DNA from 2 places in the Exiguobacterium sp. JMULE1 genome. Region 1 is predicted to be linked to the other one. Evidence: riboswitches for the same ligand, from Rfam matches in the RefSeq annotation. Region 1 holds a riboswitch; the other holds the start of a gene.
What was found. A riboswitch is a leader RNA that binds a small molecule or an ion and turns the genes downstream of it on or off. The one in region 1 is predicted to bind S-adenosylmethionine.
Positions count from the first base shown of each region.

Region 1 (7,605 bases):
AATTCGTATCGTTGACGAAGGACGGTAAGGAATACGGAAAGTACCGATTTAAAAATGGTATAACAACGCAAGGGGCAGTCTTGAACAAGGATACGGAATCATCGCTGAAGAAAAAAGGATGGACCGCAGTGAAGTCCTACCGTAAAGGCAACACGAACTACATGTTGAACCTGGATCATGCAGCCGTCTATGAGAAGAAGGGGAATTACGTCACCTATTTCTTCGACCAACATGATGGGAATAAGGTGAAAGCGACACTGTCGATTCCGAAAGACGTCGAAGCGAAGAAAAAGGGTTTCTATGGTACGGCTTCGAATGCGTTACGAACGACGGATGAGAAGCTGATGCTACGATTGATGAACTGGGAACGGGCTGACTACAAGTTAAATCCGTTGGCTCCGTATACGGCACTGAAGCCAGTGACACGCGGTCATAGCGAAAATATGGCGAAGAATAATTTCTTCGCACATACGGATCCGCAAGGGCGTGATCCGTTCGACCGGATGAAGCGTGAAGGAATCAGGTTCAGCTATGCTGGTGAAAATCTATCAATGGGCTATCCGAATGTCTTTGCATCACATTGGGGCTTAATGAATTCAAAAGGGCATCGAGAAAATATTTTGAAAAAAGAGTACAAACAAGCTGACATCGGTGTGGCTTTCCGGAGTAACGCGCCATACTTCACGATTAATTTCCGAACACCTTAAAATAGAAGAATGGAGGACGATATTTCACGATGTCGTCCTCTTTTTCATGAAGCGATGTGTTTTACACTAAAGGCAGGAGGTGGGGATGTTGGAAATCCGTCGATTGAATCCAGAAGATGCAGTACTCTATAAAGCGTTGCGATTGGAAGCCTTACGAAACCATCCTGAGGCATTTGGCTCTGATTATGAATCAGAAAAAGATCGATCCGTCGAACGGTACGCAACTCGTCTTGAAAGCGAACAGTCGATGACGTTTGGTGCGTTTCATGAAAATGAACTCGTCGGTGTCGTCACTATCGTCTGCTCCGAGCCGTTCAAGATGCGACATCGAGCGAATGTATTTGCGATGTACGTCACGCCACGCGCCCGAAAACAACAGGTCGGACGACGCCTTGTAGAAGAGGCATTACGTACATTAAAGCAGCATCCTGTAATTGAGCAAGTCCATCTCTCGGTCGTCCGGACGAACGAAGCTGCTAAAGCGTTGTATCGGTCGCTTGGTTTTGAATCATACGCGATTGAACCACGGGCGCTGAAAATCGATGATACCTATCATGATGAAGAACTGATGTGGTATCAGTTCTAACACCAAACGACCGGAATTCAAAGAGATGATCTCTCCTTGAATTCCGGTCATTTTTTGTATCAGTTTGCCCATTCAGGCTTGCTGAAGCCTTTGAATGATTTTTCGATAACTTCATTGAAGGCGTCCGATTCGACGGCTGCTTTTAAGTCTTTTGCGACTTGTTTGTCCGCATCTTTCGTTTGGACAGCGACGAGGTTCCGGTATTGTTCGTCCATCGTCTCAAGTGCTAACGCATCAAGTAAGTCGAATTTCGCAGCAAGTGCGAAGTTCCCTGGAACGGCTGAGATATCGACACTTTCGACAGCGCGTGGCAGTTGAGCCGCTTCGAGTGGTTTGATGACGAGTTTCTTCGGATTCTTGACGATATCTTTTTCTGAAACGGTCAGAGGATCAGCATCCGGCTTGAGTTCAATCCACCCTTGTTCCGCAAGCAAGTTCAGTGCCCGTGCTTGGTTCGTCGGATCATTCGGCGTCGCGACTTCAGCACCTGTCTTGACGTCGTCAAGTGTCTTCGCTGTTTTACTGTATAGTCCCATCGGTGCTGTCGGAACCGTGATCAGTCCTTTTAAGTCGAGATTCTTTTCTTTAGAAAACGTTTTTAGATAGATCGAGTGTTGGAACAAGTTGGCGTCGATATTGCCGCTACCGAGGGCGATGTTCGGTTGAATGTAATCGCTGAACTCGACGATTTCGACTTTATAGCCTTTCTTTTCGAGTTGTGGCTGAATCGCTTGTTTGACCATGTCGCTATACGGACCGCTCGTCGCCCCGATCTTGATCGTCTTGTTTTTTTCATCAGCGCTGCTGTCTCCACATCCTGCGAGGACTCCTGCACCGAGTAAGGCTGTTGCTAAAAAGGCATATCGTTTTTTCATGATTCCACTCTCCCTTTGTATGTGTGATTAGCGTTTATCTGTTTTTCGCGCCAGTTGATTGCCAAGTGCTTGAATACTTTGAACGATGACGATGAGCACGACGATCGTCACGATCATGATGAGATTATCGTAGCGATAGTAACCGAAACGGATCGCGAGGTCACCGACACCACCGCCGCCGACGATACCAGCCATCGCTGAGAAGCCAATCAAGCTGATCGTCGTTAATGTGATGCCCTGAATGATGCCAGGGAGTGCTTCCGGTAAGAGGACACTGACGATGATCCGCAATGGTTTCGCCCCACAGGCTTCCGCTGCTTCGATTAGACCAGGCGGAATTTCACGGAGTGATGTTTCGACGAGTCGCGCGAGAAACGGAATCGCTGCGACACTGAGACTGACAGATGCTGCCGTCGGACCGATCGTATTGTCGAGTAAGAACTTCGTCAACGGAATGAGGGCGACCAACAAGATAATGAACGGTAGCGACCGGACGATGTTGACGACGAAGTCAAGAACACGGCGGACGGCAAGGTTTTGAAAAAATAATCCGCGGTCGGTGACGAACAAGAGAATTCCGAGCGGAATCCCGACGACCAATGCGAAAGCAAGTGAAATTCCGACCATCCATGCTGTCTCGCCGAGTGCCTTCAAGAGCTCAGGTAACATCGTTTGAATACGATCAAGCCACATCCTGAATCACCTCGAGTGCATGAAGTTCCGTCGCGAGCCAGTCGAGGGCAAGAGCGATTTGATTGGATGATCCCGTCAAGCTGACAATGAGGACACCGAAGGCGACGTCTTGAATGTAGTCGACCTTGCCGTGCAAGATGCTGACTGAGATATCGTAACGGCGGATCGCTTCTGATAACGTACTCTCACCGGTCTTTTCGCCCGTGAACTGCAAGCGGATGATCTTGCCTGGGGTTGCCTGTAAAATGCGTTCCGGCAATTCGATTTGTAGTGCCGTATCGACATAATGTTGCGTCACCGGATGCTTAGCTTGACTGAACAAGTCATAGGTTGAGGCGACTTCAACGACTTCACCTTGTGACATGACCGCGACACGATGGCAAATCTGTTTGACGACATCAATCTCATGCGTGATGAGGACGATCGTCAACCCGAGTCGTTCATTCAAATCCTTCAGCAGTTCAAGGATCTGTAGTGTCGTAACGGGGTCAAGAGCGGATGTCGCTTCATCACATAACAAGACGGTCGGATTGTTTGCGAGTGCCCGGGCAATCCCGACGCGCTGTTTCTGCCCACCGCTTAATTGACTCGGGAAGTTCGTCTCAAATCCTTCAAGTCCGACGAGCGAGACGAGTTCACGAATCCGCTCCGGGAAATCTGCTCGTTTGACGCCAGCGGCCTTGAGCGCAAAAGCGATGTTATCCGCGACGTTGCGCGACTGGATCAATTGGAAATGCTGAAAGATCATTCCTGTCCGCAAGCGAAGTTGACGCAAATCTGCTTTTGACATCCCGCCAAGCGAGACACCGTCGACCTTGACGGTTCCTTGTGTCGGATGCTCGAGCCCATTGATTAGGCGAAGCAACGTACTTTTACCGGCACCAGACTCGCCAATGATTCCGAAGATTTCTCCTTTTTGGATCGTCAAATCGACATCCCGTAAGGCAAAAATCGGGGTCCGGTCTCGGACGAACCGTTTTGTAATGTGTTTGAATTCAATCATCCGCTCATCTCCTCATACAAAAAAAGTCGCTTTTTCCTAGTAGCGGAGCAACCAGAAAAAAGCGACGAAAGTGTAAGATTTCGTAACTTATCTCTCAGAATGAAAATCATTCTGTAGGATGTGGCACCGTTCCTTACAGGTGGTTGCCGGACGTCGTTGGGCCTAATCCCTCGGTCGCTCTCGATAAGTAGTTATGCTGTTGGGACTTACTTTAACGGAAATGATTCCCATCTGTCAAATGTTTTTTCAGAATTATTCCGCAACAGGTGTCCGGAACAGGTTGAGCGTTCCGATTCGATCGACGGCTTCTTCTAGACGTTCAACGTCAGCAATCAAGCTGATCCGGACGTAGCCTTCACCGTATTCGCCGAAGAAGGATCCAGGGGTCACAGCGACATGTGCTTCGTCAAGTAGATGATCGGTGAAGCTTTGGGACGTATAACCTTCCGGAACAGGAAGCCAGACGAAGAAGGAACCGCCCGGTCGTGGTCCACTCCAGCCGATTGCATCGAGTTTTGCGAACAACGCATCGCGTCGTGTTTCATACAAGCGACTTAACTCACGGACGCACGTCTGGTCACTCGTGAGGGCGACGGTCGCCGCATGCTGAATCGGTGTGAAGGCACTGACGTAGAGATGTTCTTGGTACGTTTCGATGCTTGAGATGACGGACGGATTTCCGATGGCAAAGGCAATCCGGAAGCCGGACATGTTGAAGCGTTTCGAGAGTGAGAACAATTCGATCCCGACGTCTTTTGCACCTTCCGTCTGCAAGAAACTTCGCGTCGGACCATCGAAACTGATACCGCCGTATGCTAAGTCATGAACGACACAGATATCATGGGCATCGGCGAAAGCGACTGTCTGTTCGAAGGCTTCTGCCGTCGCGGTCGCACCCGTCGGATTACTCGGGTAGTTGAGGAACAACATCCGGGCACGCTCAACGTCCGTCGTATCAAGTAAGTCATAATCCGGCAAGAAATCATTTTTCTCGAGCAACGGAAGCGTAATCGGGTAAGCGCCAGCAAGTGCTGCACCAGACAGGTAATCCGGGTATCCTGGATCCGGGACGATGACACCTTCTCCAGGGTTGACGATCGTCTGCGGTAAGGCGACGATTCCGGCTTTACTGCCGAGGAGAATCGCGACTTCCGTTGCCGGATCGATCGTGACACCGAATTCAGTCGCGTAAAAGTTTGCGACAGCTTGTTTTAGAAAATCATGTCCACGAAATGGTGGATATTGAAGGTTCGTTGGCTCGTCGATGGCTTGTTTTAAGGCATCGAGAATATGTACAGGCGTCGTTTGGTCGGGTGTTCCTTGACCAAGTGTGATGACATCATGTCCGGCAGCTTTTACAGCACCGATTCGGTTCGCAAGTTCAGCGAAGACGGGAGCAGGAAGCCGATCAATGGCGATGGATGGAGCGAAATGTTTCATGGATGAATGCCTCCTTCGTGGTATTGTCGTCAAGGATAACGAATATTCAATCAAAAGAAAAGAACTTTTTCGAAATTTAAAAAAATTGTCGGATAAACAGGTACAGATAAGTGGAGCGGGAATAAAGAGTAGGGAGAGGAGTGGGAAGATGAAGCGAGCTAACTGGAAAGAGGCAGTCGTCTATCAAGTCTACTGGCGTAGCTTTAAAGATTCGAACGGGGATGGGATCGGTGATTTAAGAGGTGTCATCGAGAAGCTTGATTACATCGCTTCACTTGGTGTCGATGTCGTGTGGCTGAATCCATGTTATCGTTCCCCGGACGTCGATAACGGCTATGATATTGCCGATTATTACGAGATCATGAAAAAAGCGGGAACGATGGGAGATCTCCAGGAGTTGATCACGGCTGCTCATGCCCGTGGATTAAAGATCATTCTCGATTTAGTCGTGAACCATACGAGTGACCAGCATGCCTGGTTCCGTCAGTCATGTGAGCGGATCAACGATAAGGATGACTGGTACATCTGGAAAGACGGCACGAAAGAGACGCCTCCGAACAACTGGCGCTCGTACTTTGCGCCAAGTCCGTGGACGTGGAGTGAAGAGCGCGGGCAGTATTATTTTCATTCCTTCGCCAAAGAACAACCGGACTTGAACTGGGAGCACCCAGCTGTGAGGCAAGCAATCTACGATATGATGAACTGGTGGATTGCTCAAGGGATCGACGGCTTCCGGATGGATGTCATCAACTTGATCAAAAAACGGTCGTTCGAGGATGTCGCCAATCCGTTTGATCTCTCGTACCTTGGGAATCAGCCAGGTGTGCATGACTTCTTGCAGGAGATGCATGCGAATGTTCTCGCTGGTAAAGACTTGTTTACAGTTGGTGAGATTCCGTTCGTCGGTCCAGAAGATGGACTGTTATATGTCAGTGACGAACGAAAAGAACTCCGGACACTGTTTCACTTCGAAATCGCGGACGACATGGAAGCGATGGATCTCTTACGATTCAAGGAGATTCAAAAACGCTGGTACGACGTCTTATACCCATTAGGTGTCAATTCACAGTTCCTCAACAACCATGATCATACACGACAAGTGACGCGCTTCGGCAGTGAACGATACCGGGTTGAGAGTGCGAAACTACTCGGTTTGATGTTGCATACGTTACCGGGCATTCCATACGTGTATCAAGGAGAAGAGATCGGGATGACGGGGATTCGCTTCTCGGATCCGTCGCTTTATCAGGACGTCGCCTTTCGAAATCGATACGCGGAGCGCGTCGCTGGCGGAGAGGACCCAGAGGTCGTGCTCTCATCGATGCAGTTACTTGCGCGCGATAATTCCCGTACACCGATGCAGTGGGACGATACACATGCAGCTGGCTTTACGAGTGGTAAACCATGGTTAGCGGTCAATCCGAATTATACGGACATCAATGTCGCGCAAGCAGAAGCAGATCCATCGTCCGTGCTTGCTTTTTACAAGTCGCTGATTCAGATGCGAAAGGATCATCCGATTATGGTCTACGGTACATACCGAGACTTAGCGCTTCATGATCCGTATCTCTATATCTATGAGCGGGAATTAGAGGGAGAAGTCTGGCGGATCGTCCTCAACGTACATGATGAACCGATGCAGACCGCCCTCGTCTTACCACAGGAAAAGTTGCTCATATCAAACTATCCGGATAGCCCGGATATCTTGCGTCCTTACGAAGCACGCGTCTATCGTTATGCTGTTACAGAACAGACGTGAGTCGTCTGTTGAAAAGAAAAACATCCGCGGACATGTCAGGAACACGTTCGCGGATGTTTTTTCATATGCGTACATTACTTGAAAGGTGATGTTTTTTTCGTCTGTAAGACGTGAGAGAATCGATCGACGGCTTGGCGCATCTCATAACTCGGTCCGAGAAAGAGCGGACCATGTCCGACAGCGAGTATATCCGGAGACAGTTCCGTCAGTTGATCAGCCGAGCGAAGGGCGACGTCCGGATCCCATGTTGCGAGTGCAGGGAACGGGAATTGCCAGCGGACGTCACCGGAGACGGCGAGTCCTCCTTGCGTCTGAAAAGCATCTCCGGCGATCAACGTCCGGCTTCCTTCATGCCAAAGTGAGATCGAACCAGGTGTATGACCGGGTGAGGCAATGACACTGAGACTTCCGACTTGTTGACCACTCTCGAGCAAGCGATCCGGACGTGTTTTGATGTTTTTCGGAATACCACCTTTTAAAGGTGTCGTTTCGCCTTCGCGTAGCGTCTCGTCCCCACTGAGCAATGCAGCATCGCGATAACT
Region 1 is NZ_SGWC01000002.1:2,531,763-2,539,367, reverse strand. Features, by position in the region: gene EXW93_RS13480 (CAP domain-containing protein) at 1-707, shown strand, start outside; gene EXW93_RS13475 (GNAT family N-acetyltransferase) at 793-1,293, shown strand; gene EXW93_RS13470 (MetQ/NlpA family ABC transporter substrate-binding protein) at 1,353-2,168, opposite strand; gene EXW93_RS13465 (methionine ABC transporter permease) at 2,196-2,861, opposite strand; gene EXW93_RS13460 (methionine ABC transporter ATP-binding protein) at 2,851-3,864, opposite strand; SAM riboswitch class I at 3,949-4,054, opposite strand; gene EXW93_RS13455 (aminotransferase class I/II-fold pyridoxal phosphate-dependent enzyme) at 4,117-5,304, opposite strand; gene EXW93_RS13450 (alpha-glucosidase) at 5,453-7,063, shown strand; gene EXW93_RS13445 (MBL fold metallo-hydrolase) at 7,138-7,605, opposite strand, start outside.

Region 2 (7,605 bases), 490 kb from region 1:
AACGGAGACGAATCACGCCCTGCTCGAATACGACTTCACCGTATAACGACTCATGGACGCGAGCAAAGTTACGGATGAACGCATCATATTGATTAAATGTAACTGAAAACTCGTGTTCACTATCTTCTCCCGTCATTTGAATCGTTAGTTCCTCTTGCTTTGGATATACGTGTAAGATGTCCCACGATACGCTGCTTTCTTCTCCTCGAAACACGATGCGATGCTTCATTCGATTTCCTCCTTTATGTACAAGGATTTTCGCTTTCTTTTCTCGAAAGTAACCGATATCTTCTTCATCCGAAAGGAGTCTGCTTATGTCTGATACGCCAAAGACAGGTCCTACTGAACAGTCCGTTGATGCCTTTCTGGCACAAGTCGAACCGCCACTACGTCAAGCAGATGGTATCACGTTACGTCAGTTCTTCGAAGATGTCACGGGATACGAAGCCGTCATTTGGGGGTCTTCCTTGATTGGTTTTGGTTCCTATCATTATCACTATGCCTCCGGTCACGAGGGCGACAGCTTTTATGTTGGCTTTTCTCCGCGCAAGACGAACCTCGTCCTTTACCTCGCGCTTGGTGAAGACGATGTATCGGAACGACTGCTTGCCACTCTTGGTACGCATCGACGTGGTAAATCCTGCCTCTACGTAAAACGACTGACTGACATCGATTTAAACGTCCTTCGGGAAATGATTGAGCACTCGATTCGCACGTTAAGAGACATGTACCCGTCTTGATTTCAATCAAAAACAGCCGAAGCGGATTCGCTTCGGCTGTTTTTTGAAATTAATGTCCGCCTTCTGTCCGATCGATATGGCGAATGTGTTTGAGATTGACCCCGATGATGATGACGGATAAGAGGACAAAGCCACTTCCGACATAAAACGGTAAGTTTGCGTTGAAGATTTCAGCCAATTTACCGGCCATGAATGGCGCAATGGCTGCCCCGAGAAAACGTAGGAAACTGTATGCCGCAGATGCTGTCGAACGTTCAACAGGTGCTGCGTCCATGACAGCTGTCGTGATGAGCGTGTTGTTATTCCCAAGCACGGCTCCCGCCAAAATGACACAGACGATGACGACGGCTGGTGTTTCCGTAAAGATCCCCATTAACAGAAGCAAGATTGCGAATATGATCAACATCATGACCATCGCTTTGATTGTTCCGAACCATTGTTTCAGTTTCGGAGCCGTTAAGACCGATGTGATCGCAAGCAACATTCCCCAGCCGAGGAAAACGAATCCGAGTCCTTGCGCTGGTAGTTTCATGACGAATGGTGCATAGGCCATGATCGTAAAGAACCCAACGTTATAAAGTGCCGCTACGATTCCGAGCGTCAAGAGCGAACGATGCTTCATCGCTTGGAACGGTGCTTTTAATGATAACTTCTGTTTCGGTGCTGCAGATGCTGCTGGTTTTGGCATCAAGAAGAGCAAGACGAGAAACGCGATGACCATGATTGTCGCAACACCCATGAATGGTGCGCGCCATGTGATCGAACCGAGTGTTCCGCCTAATAGCGGTCCAATCGAAATCCCAAGACCAACGGCTGCTTCATACAAAATGATGGCTTTTGCTGTTCCGCCTGACGACAGCGAAACGATCGCAGCCAGTGCGGTTGCGACGAACAAAGCGTTCCCAAGTCCCCATCCACCGCGTAACGCGACGAGCGTCCAAATGCTGTCTGCTTGTGAAGCAAAACCAGCAACGGTTGCGATGACGGCAATCCCGAGCATCAATGTTCCTTTTTGACCAATCCGTGATGAGATCGCGCCTGTAATTAACATCGCGAATGCCATGACGGCGTTATAACTTGTAAATAAGAGCGTTACTTCACTTTTTGACGCTTCTAAATTCTCGGCAATCGTCGGTAAGACGGGATTGACGAGACCCATTCCCATGAATGCTGTAATACTGGCGAAAAAGACTGCCCAAACAGCAACCGGTTGATGGAATAATCCCTGTTTACTTTCTGCTAATACCGTTTCCGGCTCAAGCGTCGTTGTTTTTTCAGCAAGTGCCATAGTGTCCCTTCTTTCTATTGAATGTGTTACATGAACTGTTTAAACGAATGGCGAATGACGTCGCCTCGACTAATGATCCCAACAAGCCGTCCTGCTTTCAGGATCGGAAGCTTTTTGATCCGTTTTGCGCCAAGTGTCGCCGCAATCTCTTCTATTTCTGTTTCAGCGTCCGCTGTTACGACTTTCCGACGTGCCAGTTCCATGACAGGTCGATTCAAGATATGACGAATCCGATCTTCGTAATCTTCTTCGTCTCCTTTGATGACATCTACATATAAGAATGTATCGACGATGATGTCCTTGTGTTTTCCAATCGCGCGCATGATATCTCCGTCACTGATATACCCGACGACCTCTTGCTCAGCATTAATGACAGGTACGCCGCTAATACCAGATTGAATGAATCGTTCGATGACCGTACGAATCAGATCTGTATCGTTTACTGTGATGACCTCTTGTTTCATCGACTCATAAGCTTTCATCTGAATTCTCCTTTGTCGTTCGTTTCTCATATGAAAAAGTTGTATGATACAATTAAAAGAACAAAAATGATTGTATAATACAACTACAACTCTGTCAAGCCTCCTGCTTTTCGCATTGACAGCTTATCCACATTGGGTAATCATGAGGGACAGAGAGACCTTATTGAAAGGGGAGATACCCGATGTCTCAACAAGCACTCGAAACCATTGAATTAGAGTTAGCAATTCTGATCCGGCGCTTGACGACAGCGACGGCAGACAATCGTAATTTGGATCGTGCTTCCTACCTTTTACTGCGACAACTAGCGGATTCCGGCAACGTCGGTGTCAAAACACTTGCTCGTGAACTCCAGCTTGATGTCTCGACCGTCAGTCGCCAAGCTGCAGCGCTCGATCAGAAGCAACTTGTGGAAAAAGTAAAAGATCCGACAGATGGTCGTGCCTTCTTCTATCATATTACGGATAAAGGACAAGAAGAGCTCACGATTTACCGGACAGCGCGCCTCGCGAGCATCGAACGTCTACTGACGGACTGGCCATCGGATGATGCCGAAGATTTTGGACGTCTATTGCAACAATTCAACCGTGCCTTGCGCGAGCGGTAACGAAATCACACCATTTAAAGGAACGGACGCGAAATCAATCGATTTCGCGTCCGTTTTTTCATCATTATTCATGATGTATGAGAAACCTGACAAACCGAACGAATTTGTGCGATATGTTCAGGTGACGTTCGGCAACAACCACCGATCAATCGTGCCCCTGCCTCATACCATGTCTTCGCGACGGTTTGGAACGATGTACACTGATTCGTACCTGACCACGTTTTTGCGACCGGATCATAGACCTCACCAGAGTTCGGATAGACGATGATTGGCACATCCGTCAACGCCTTGACGTGACGGATAAAGTCGGTCGCGTAAGATGCCGGAAAACAATTTGCACCGATTGCTGCGAGCTGTGGATGTTGTCCGACCGTTTCAATACACGTCGCAAGTGCCGTTCCTTCACTAATGTGTGTCGCATCTTGAAGCGAGAACGTCAGCCAAGCAGACACTTCCGGATACGCTTCGAGAATCCGGAACAACACGACAGCTTCCTCGAGCGACGGAATCGTCTCAAATGCCAGCAGATCAGCCCCCGCTTCAATCAATGCTTCGATCCGTGGTCTGTGGAAGGCTTCTAGCACATCTGCTGACACCCCATAATGACCGCGATACTCAGAACCATCTGCTAAGTAGGCACCATAAGGACCCACTGATCCTGCGATTAATGCGTCACGCTTTCCGCTACGCGTGCGTGCGTTTTGCGCCAAGGTGACCGTTTGTCGAATCAGCGCCTGTGCTTCCTCTGTCGTGATATGACGTTGCTTGAACCCTTCGATACTTGCTTGATAGCTTGAAGTGATGGCAACATCAGCACCTACTTCAAAGTAGTCACGATGGACGTGTTCGATTTGTTCCGGTGCTTCGATTAAGAGACGTGCTGACCAAAGCGGATCGTTCAGGTCGAATCCCTTCTGTTCAAGTTCGGTTGCAAGGGCACCATCTAAAATGAGAAAGGGAACTTCCTGTAATCGTTGATCAACTGGATTTTTGATTCGGGACATCTTCAACACTCCGTTTCTGAGAAGAATTCGTGAACGCATGTACGACATAACAGATCACGATGAATGGAATACCACAGTACAAGGCGATTCGTTGTGTCGGATCAAATCCGATACCAATCAGGGAAATCAAACAGACGACGAAAGCGGCGATTGGCACGAATGGAAAGAGTGGTGTGCGATAGACCAATTCGTCGACCGTATGCCCTTCGCGGAGAAATTGTTTCCGGAAGCGATACTGAGCAATGCTGATACTCATCCAAACGACGACGACAGCGAGACCGGAAATCGAGACGAGCGCGATATAGACACTCCCTGCTGCATAGATGCTAGACAGCAAGGCAAGTCCTCCGCCAAGCATGCTGAACAATACAGCTCGAAGTGGAACCCCACTTGGTGTCACTTGGGCGAAGAAGCGTGGAATCATACGTTCGTTCGCAAGCGACCAGAGCATCCGAGAGGCGGCGTAAAGTCCAGAGTTCGCTGCCGACAAAATCGCTGTCAAAATGACGAAGTTCATCACGTCTGCTGCGTAGGGAATTCCGATCCGTTCGAACACGGCGACGAACGGACTTTCGAGTACACCTTTCCCATCCGTTGGCAATAAGACGGCTAACACGATGATCGTACCGACGAAGAAGAGGACGAGTCGCAAGATCGTCGTCCGGATCGCAAGCGGAATCGTCCGTTTCGGATCGACTGCTTCACCCGCTGCGACACCGATCAGTTCCGTTCCCGAGTAAGCAAAATTCACGGCAAGCATCGTCATGAAGATGACGAAAGCACCATTTGGGAATAATCCACCTTCCGTTAAGGAAGAAAAGAATGGGGCTGGGCTACCATCTTGCAGTGGAATGAAGCCGACGATCGCTCCCGCACCAAGTAAAATGAACGCAATGATCGTCACGACCTTAATGGCGGAGAACCAAAACTCGACTTCAGCGAACACGCGAACCTTCAAGACGTTGATACCAAGGATCATCGCAGCGAATAAGGCACTGAACACCCAAACCGGAATCGATGGGAACCAACGTTGCATCAAAATGCCTGCTGCCGTGAATTCTGAACCAAGGGCGACCGTCCACGTCAGCCAGTAGAGCCAGGCTACTGTATAACCGGTGCCAGGTCCAATGTACTTCGTTGCGTACTTATGGAATGATCCGGTTTCCGGCATGTGCACGGCGAGTTCACCGAGACTTAACATGACTAAGTAAACGACGACGGCTCCGATCAAATACGATAAAATCGTTCCGACACGTCCTGCTTGTTCCAACGTATAACCTGTACTTAAAAATAATCCTGTTCCAATGACACCACCTAACGACAGCATGATCAGATGACGTGATTCCATCTTGCGTCGAAATGCTCCGCTCGTTTTCATGAATCCATTTCCTCCTCGTTCCACCTATTTCAAACAAAAAACGCATCCTCACGGATGCGTCGGTCGACAATTCGGAAATCTTATCGATCGGGTGCAGCACCCGCAGGAATTAGCACAGTATCTTTCGACCTGTTGCTGAGGTTTCATAGGGCCAGTCCCTCCACCTCTCTGGATAAGTATGTAATTGTTCCTAACCATATCAGAATGCAGATAATTCAGTCAACAGGCATTTCCCGATTTTTTTGATAGATCCATAAATTAGATTCAATCAGTTGAAGATGACGTGAAGAGCGTGTTTCGAGCAACGTACTAAAGAAATGTTTCACTTCGACGGGCTGACCCTTTTCCATGTCCCGTAACATTGACGATTTCATCGTGTCTTCCATTGCATGCATCTGCTTCAGCAAGACCGCTTCTACATCGTCATTAAAGACTGCGCCTTGTTCTTCCATCGCTTGCTTCGCTTCCTTCATGACGTCTTGAATCATCTGATGACCAATTGGGTCCTTGCGAATTGGACCGATGGCAGAGCGAAATAGTGTCGTCACGCCCGCAAATGTCGAAATGAAGAGGTACTTTTGCCACATGTCATCCATGATATGCATCGAGTACGCCATCGGTGCCTTCGCTTTCGCAAAACGTGTTGCAATCTCCTCTAAACGCGCTGTTGGTTTACCGGTTCGTGAACCAAACAATAGCCGATGCGACGGGCTTGTCTGTACAATACGCCCTTCTGCATCAAGCGTCGATTCAATGAAGCAAAGCCCGCCCAGTACTCGATCTTCTCCGAAGACTTCTGTTAACCGTCGTATATGCTGCATGCCGTTCAACAAAGGAATGATGTACGTCTCGCTCGAAACAAATGGCGCAAGATCCTGTAGGACATCATCCAAGTGATAGGCTTTCGTCGAAAGTAAGACGACATCAAATGTGTGATTCAGTCGCATGTCTCGTGTCACTAACTGAGGCGTGATCATAACATCACCATGAGGACTAGTGATCTGTAACCCTGTCTTTTGTAATTGTTCATAGCGCTTCGGACGAACAAGGAATGTCACCTGTTCCCCTTGCTCAGCAAGACGTCCCCCGAAATAACCTCCAACTGCTCCGGCACCTACGACTAAAACATGCATATGCATTACCTCCTTTTTAACTAATCGATTCGTTACTTACTCCTTCACCCTAACATATCGGAAACCATTTTCCTGATTCCTGCTTGAATCACTAAAATGTAAGTTAAGCGTTTGCATTTTAGAAAAAAACGTTTATACTAACTTGTATACAAGTATACTCACTTTAGAAATCAGGTGATTCCATGTCAGAACTGTTATACCCCTTGAAGTGGTTAGCAAAAGCTTCCGCTGGAGATCGTGTCGCACACGAGCTACGGATGCGCATCATTTCAGGAAAGATTGAAAGCGGTACCATTTTATCCGAAAACAAATTAGCCTCTGATTTTTCAGTCAGTCGCTCGCCCGTCCGTGATGCGTTAAAGGTCCTTGCATCCGAACAATTGATTCGTCTCGAACGAATGGGAGCGGTCGTCGTCGGTTTGTCTGAGCGCGACATTCAGGAAATCTATGATGTCCGGCTACTCATTGAAACGTTCGTCTTCGAACGACTCGTCAAAATCGAACGGGCAGAACTCGTCCGTGAACTCAGTAAAATTCTCGAAATGATGAAAGTTGCCATCAAATACAAGGATGCCGATGAATTCTCCTTCCAGGACGTACTGTTTCACGAAACGATCATCCGCTCGATTGATCATGGATATGTCAGCATGATTTGGCAAAATCTCAAACCGGTCATGGAAAGTTTCATCCTCCTATCGATGCGGGTACGATTCGAGGAAGACATCGAAGACTTCGAACGCATCCTCGCGAACCACGCCTTGTACATCGAAGCGATCGAGACAGGGGACCGTGAACGGATGGTTGCTTCCTTACATCAGAACTTTGATGACGTCCAGGAAGTCGAAGATCTCTGGAAAACGCAACAAATGATGTCGAAAGGAGTCGATTCACATGACTGAATACATGTTAGGCGTCGATATCGGAACGACGAGTACGAAAGCGGTCTTATTTACGACAAAAGGAGAGGTCATCGGA
Region 2 is NZ_SGWC01000002.1:3,017,792-3,025,396, forward strand. Features, by position in the region: gene EXW93_RS15835 (hypothetical protein) at 1-229, opposite strand, end outside; gene EXW93_RS15840 (DUF1801 domain-containing protein) at 315-740, shown strand; gene EXW93_RS15845 (MFS transporter) at 790-2,028, opposite strand; gene EXW93_RS15850 (CBS domain-containing protein) at 2,055-2,510, opposite strand; gene EXW93_RS15855 (MarR family winged helix-turn-helix transcriptional regulator) at 2,693-3,115, shown strand; gene mmuM (homocysteine S-methyltransferase) at 3,184-4,119, opposite strand; gene EXW93_RS15865 (amino acid permease) at 4,094-5,497, opposite strand; SAM riboswitch class I at 5,575-5,676, opposite strand; gene EXW93_RS15870 (ketopantoate reductase family protein) at 5,713-6,630, opposite strand; gene EXW93_RS15875 (GntR family transcriptional regulator) at 6,813-7,529, shown strand; gene gntK (gluconokinase) at 7,522-7,605, shown strand, end outside.
Region 2: another riboswitch for S-adenosylmethionine. It lies ahead of EXW93_RS15865 (amino acid permease); the one in region 1 lies ahead of EXW93_RS13460 (methionine ABC transporter ATP-binding protein).